DNA from 2 places in the Bacillus sp. D386 genome. Region 1 is predicted to be linked to the other one. Evidence: riboswitches for the same ligand, from Rfam matches in the RefSeq annotation. Region 1 holds a riboswitch; the other holds the start of a gene.
The links. A riboswitch is a leader RNA that binds a small molecule or an ion and turns the genes downstream of it on or off. The one in region 1 is predicted to bind S-adenosylmethionine.
Positions count from the first base shown of each region.

Region 2: it holds a riboswitch for S-adenosylmethionine, as region 1 does, so the genes downstream of both, FHY45_RS12440 (methionine ABC transporter ATP-binding protein) here and FHY45_RS10280 (bifunctional homocysteine S-methyltransferase/methylenetetrahydrofolate reductase) in region 1, are expected to answer to the same signal.

Region 1 is NZ_VEMV01000003.1:280,778-283,963, forward strand. It holds gene FHY45_RS20530 (hypothetical protein) at 469-627, shown strand; gene FHY45_RS10275 (class I SAM-dependent methyltransferase) at 836-1,432, opposite strand; SAM riboswitch class I at 1,557-1,658, shown strand; gene FHY45_RS10280 (bifunctional homocysteine S-methyltransferase/methylenetetrahydrofolate reductase) at 1,753-3,186, shown strand, end outside.
Region 2 is NZ_VEMV01000004.1:77,084-80,269, forward strand. It holds gene FHY45_RS12435 (YrzE family protein) at 1-1,435, opposite strand, end outside; SAM riboswitch class I at 1,665-1,776, shown strand; gene FHY45_RS12440 (methionine ABC transporter ATP-binding protein) at 1,899-2,918, shown strand; gene FHY45_RS12445 (methionine ABC transporter permease) at 2,936-3,186, shown strand, end outside.

The sequences.
Region 1 (3,186 bases):
GGCGTAGCGGTAAAACCGCAATATCGGTTAACGATGTTATGTTGGGATAGCTGAAGAAGAAAAAGTATAATTTTTAATTAAGGTAATATTAAGTGATAATCGTTGAATGCCTTTTTGTGTTGAACTTCTTATGGCAGTAAAGGTTCAGGATAACGAAAAAGAGTTTTACATAAGAATAAGGAATTGATAAAAATCAATTTAATAGGAGAAAAACATGGGGCATTAGTTGAATAATTGCGACAATAAAAAAGCTGTCTTTCTTTAAGTCATCAGCAACAATACTTGTGAACAGAGAGCAAATAAAAGAGATCCATTAGCAAGGGATAGGAATTTTCAATCACCTAAAAAAGACAACCAGAGTCATTATGTTATCAATAACATATATGGTATAATTTTCATGCAACTACTTGGTGCGGGTGGTATGCACCTTCTTTTCCTTATATAAAGGAGGAGGGAGGTGATATACTTATGGATTTTCTAATAGCTCTGGCAAAAGATGTAGCAATGATCTTTTTCACGACCCTTGCTGCCGGCATCGCCACGCGATTCGCCAATCTTCAGCTAAAGGGCAAACGAAAAACCACCCCGCGCCGACCAAAGCATAAGGGTGGTTCCTCTAAGAACTAAACTATTTGCATACCACTCGCTAGTAGTTGTACCAGGGAGTATCCAGCTCTCTGGTTTTTTAATATATGTGTATATGTTTATAATATACCCTAAATAATAGAAATTCAATCAAAACTGATGGAGGAGCTTATGGTTTTTATAGGTTGAAAAGGGTCAGATAGAAAGAGTGTCTAAGCTTGAGTGGAATTTCTAATATTCATAAAAAGGGCTATTTGATGGCTGTGACATTTATAGATAAGCACGGTTTGAGTGGTTTCGTTTGAACCTTAATAGACTTAAAGCCTGTATTAGTTAGCACCTCTCTAATCTCTTCGGCAAAGGCATGAGCCTGTTCTTCGGTTGCTTCTTCCTGCCTTGGCTGCACGGTTATAGTCAGTTTTCCATTTTCTTTTAATAAAGAATGTATTTTTTGAATACAAGCCTCTTGATCTTCCCATAATGGATAGCTATTTACACTAAATATTTTATCGTACACCATTGGATTGGGAATCCCGAGAACAGTTCCATTAAACAAACGAAGCTGATTGCGGTTGAGTTGTTCTTGATTTCGTTTGCTCGCATTTTTCACCATTTCTTCTGATGGATCGACACCATCTATTTGGATGGTAGGGTACTTCTCAAAAAGCATGTGCATTCCTTCACCTGGGCCAAAACCAACTTCTAGCAGTGTGTCATTTGGGGTAATAGTCAATTGATCAAATGTCCATTCGTATAATTCCTCATTTTCATAGGCCATTATTTTACCTGCAATCTTTCCGAGGACACCAGTTGGATTTTTAAACTGATTCGTTATTATTTCCTTCATCTAACATCACTCCTACCCCATACATACCCAAAATACTAAATCGTTAACTCTTTTGGATTAATTATCAAAATAGATTGAAATAACTGAAAATTTATAGTAAATTAAGTAAATATATAATTTCATATTCTTATCTAGAGAGATGGAGGGACTGGCCCGTTGAAATCTCAGCAACCTGGATGGTAATCCAAGGTGCTAAATCCAGCAAGCAATGCTTGAGAGATGAGAGACCTTAGGAAAGAGGGCTTTCATGATGAAAGCTCTTTTCTATTAGTCTGTTTTCCTCATCAGAGACATTAACCAACTAATTAGGGGGAAAGACAGTGAAACTACTGGAAACGTTAAATGAAAAAATTCTAGTCGCAGATGGGGCGAGTGGAACACTTTTATATTCATTTGGAATTGATAGTTGCTTTGAAGAGCTTAATTTGACAAACCCCAATCAGATCAAAAAGATGCATAGAAGTTATATTGAAGCTGGTGCTGATGTGATTCAATCGAATACATTCGGCGCAAATTTCCATAAATTAAAGCGCTATGGCCTTGAAAGGGAAGTTTCTCAAATTAATAGAGCTGGAATTAAAATAGCGAAAGATGCGGCTGATCCAAGCACCTTCGTTATTGGGACGATTGGCGGCTTACGGAGTTTCCGGAAATCAGAATTAACATTAACTGAAATTAAGGGATATTTCGATGAACAGCTGACCGCTTTATTGGAAGAAAAGCCGGATGGCATTTTACTTGAAACCTATTATGATTTAGACGAATTATTAACGGTAATAGAGTCGGCTAGAAAAATGAGTGATCTTCCTCTTATCGCGAATATTTCTCTGCATGAAACAGGCCTTTTGCAAAATGGTATGCATGTCAGTGAGGCGTTTTCTCTTATGAAAAAAACAGGCGCTGATGTGGTAGGCATCAATTGTCGGATGGGTCCCTATCATATGATTCGCTCATACGAAGAAGTACCTTTATTGGAAGATACCTATTATGCGGCTTATCCAAACGCCAGCTTACCTGATTTATCAGATGGAAGATATGTCTATTCGACAGAAGCGGATTATTTCATTAATAGTTCAAGGCAGCTTGTGAAGCAGGGGGTCCGGCTGCTAGGTGGATGCTGTGGTACAACTCCTGCCCATATTCAGGCCATTCGTAAAGGAATCGAAGATCTTCATCCTGTAAAGGTGAAAGATTTTGTAGCCAAGCCGAAGCATCAGCCTATATCATATGAAATCATTCAATATAAACGAAAAGGTCCAGATACAATTTCAGGTAAGGCAAAAAAACAAACGACGGTTATCGTGGAGTTGGACCCGCCAAAGACGTTCGGCCTGGAGGATTTTTTAATAGGAAGTCGCTACCTATTAGATTCGGGTGCCGATGCGATTACACTTGCGGATAATTCATTGGCGTCACCGAGAATATCCAATCTTGCGGTAGCGTCGATTTTACAATCAAAGTTAAATACGGTGCCTCTTGTTCACTTAACTTGTCGAGATCATAATCTGATTGGCTTGCAATCTCATTTAATGGGCATGCATTCCCTTGGATTATCAGAGGTGTTGGTGGTGACTGGGGATCCTTCAAAAATTGGTGATTTTCCGGGCGCGACTTCTGTATATGATCTTTCTTCAATGGACCTGATTTCATTGGTTAAGCAATTGAATGAGGGGCGCTCCTATTCAGGAAAATCGCTGGGTAGCCGGGCGAATTTCGATATCGCAGCTGCCTTTAATCCAAATGTAAAGTACATA
Region 2 (3,186 bases), on a different contig from region 1:
CCGTTCCGCCGCCTTTTTGAAGTGCTGTTTTGTATAGCTTTAAGGCTTCATTTGGCGTTGACCCATATGCTGTTATTTCAGGATTGGCAGCAGATACAATGAAATAATTTTGTAGGAATCCATTTGAATCCAGGACTCCTGTTAACCAACTGGCTTCACCGTAAAAATTATAGATGATGGGCATTTCTCCTTCCCATTTCTTTTCTATAAACTTCTTCTCGATAATTTGCAGGGCACCCTGTGAATCCATGTAGGATTCCTCCATATTACCTGTATAATAGACAGCTTTACCTGTCCTGGAATTTGTGAGCGCATAGCCGAGCATAGAATCGACGCCTTCTTTAGGACTCGTGAAATCAGTGAAATAATACATATCTCCATTTTCATCAAAGATCGGACTTACATTCGCTTCGGTACCCTCATCAGAAGGCAGTTTAACATCTGATTTTCCAAATAGGCTGTTCCAATAGCCATGAATATAATTTCCGAAGTAGCTGTTTTGTGTACTGACAACTTCTGGTGCAACGGCACCATCAATAAATTCGGGCGCTTCAGAAAGGGAATAAGAGTTGGACTTCCCAGTTTTGGCATCCATCACCACAACACCTTTTACCTTAAAGCCATTTCTGGCAGAGACAAAATCACCATAAGAGCGAATATAAAATGGCGTGCCATTATCATCTACTTCAAGCTGTGAATCCCCATAGAATATGTAGGATGGATACTGTAGACGAATACGGCGCTCTGTTTCTTTATTGAAGAATGCAGAAGGAGTGTAGATCATTTCTGCATCAACAAATTTTGGGTTGGCTGATGAATCTGTAGCACTCAATATAAAGTAACCAGGAGTTTCTTTCCCTTTCAGCCATTTGAAGAATCCTGAAAATTCGACTGGAGCAATATAAACATACTCACCATCTACTTTTTGGATTTGTAAATTCCCTAATTCGTAGTAGCTCGTATTTGGTACCTGGCCAAATGCTTTTTTCATTTTATTGCGCGCGTATTGAGGAGGCACGCTGGCCGGCTTTTTATTTTCATCAAATGTTTGAATTTCTTCTTTGATGTCCATTTTAGCTATAGTATACTTTTCATCGGCATTGAACAGAAATGCCGTTAAAAAATAGAGACCGACAAGCAAACTACCTGCAAATAAAATACCCTTAATGGTTCTCTCCATACCCGTAGCAAGCATTGAACCCAGCAAGGTTAGTATGATGACAAAAATCCAAAGAGAAGAGATAGTTTGATCCAATAGGGTGAAGTAATAAAATAAAAATGCTCCAATCGTGATTAATGCAGCTAAGCTGACAAAAACAAGCAGTTTTGTTTTCCCCTTCATATGGATACGTAATTTTTCATTATTTTTGAATGGCACAAGAATAAGTGCCGATATAATCCCAATGATAATGGAATAGATGAAGATATTTCCCACAAAGTACCCCTCCTTATTTTTTCTATAATTTACCTTAATATCCTATACGAATAACTGACCAAAATGATTCATGAATTGGAAATATTCATGAATTTTAGTTGCTGTAACTTGATTTAGGATATTCTTTATTATAAATCAAAAATATTTTAAATATTATAAATTATTATTGACATTGCTAAACAAGATAGGATATAGTTGGAAACATCAAATTTAATTGAATAGCAAGCGATTCTTATCGAGAGAAGTGGAGGGATTTGGCCCTATGATACTTCGGCAGCGGATTTTTACTATGGTAAAAATACTGTGCTAATTCCAACAAACATCTGTTTGAGAGATAAGAGGAAGCTTTAAGCGAACATATTTCTACTTGTCTTTTTATGTATATGTTCATACAAAGCCTCTTCTGTCTAATGACAGAAGGGGCTTTTTGCATTTCGAATTTTTTAGGCCTGGAGGAGAGAACATGATTGAGTTTCGAAACATAAAAAAGTCATATCAAGCAAATGGTCAAAGCGTAGATGCTCTGAGAGGCGTTCATTTAACGGTTGAAAAAGGGGATATTTTTGGAGTGGTAGGATACAGCGGGGCCGGGAAAAGTACACTTTTGCGTTTAGTTAATATGCTTGAACGGCCTACTGAGGGGGAGGTCCTTGTGAATGGTAAATCGTTTGCCAGTCTCAAAGCAAAGGAATTAAGGGCAGAGAAAAAGAAAATCGGGATGATCTTTCAACATTTCAATTTACTTCAATCTAAGACGGTATTTGATAATGTAGCGATTCCATTGATACTATCCGGCGTTCGTAAATTAACGATTCAAAATAGAGTTCGAGAATTACTGGAGTTCGTGGGGTTATCAGCTAAGGGTCGAAGTTACCCGGATGAATTGTCAGGGGGACAGAAGCAGAGGGTTGGAATTGCGAGAGCTCTGGCCACGAATCCATCTATCCTGCTATGTGACGAAGCTACATCGGCATTGGATCCGCAGACGACCAGGGATGTTTTAGAGCTATTGAAAAAAATAAACCGAGAATACAATATAACAATTTTGCTTATTACACATGAAATGTCGGTGATTAAAGAGATATGCAATAAGGTCGCTGTCATGGAAAATGGGAGGGTTGTTGAGCAGGGTCCTGTTCTTGATATTTTTTCCAAGCCAACCACTGAGGTTGCCAAGCGGTTTGTTAGAACAGTCATTCACGACGAGATTCCGCAGAGCTTTTTGAAATCCTTAAAGGAGAATAAACCAGCAGTTTGGAAACTTAATTTTTTGGGATCTTCGTCTGGCAAGCATCTACTTTCAACAGTGGCGAAAAGTTTTGATGTCCATTTAAGTGTTCTTTCTGCCAATATTTCTGAAATACAGGAAACCCCTTTTGGAAATTTAATCGTTGAGGTCATCGGTGAAACAGAAGAAATAAAGAAGGCGATCCAATACATAGAGAGTGAGGATGTGCTCTTGCAGGAGGTTAAGCTATCATGAATGAACAGTTTTTAGGAATGGAAATTACACTTGAACAGTTACTGATTGGATTCAGTGACACACTCTATATGGTTTTCTTCTCCTTACTATTCGCGGCCGTGATTGGATTGCCTTTAGGGATTTTACTCGTCATAACGAGAAAGGGTCACATTCTGGAGAATAAGTGGGTGTTTAATATATTGAACCCAATCATTAATATTTTACGCTCGGTTCCCTTCATTATTTTATTGGTGGCTTTGATTCCATTTACACGATTGGTTGTTGGATC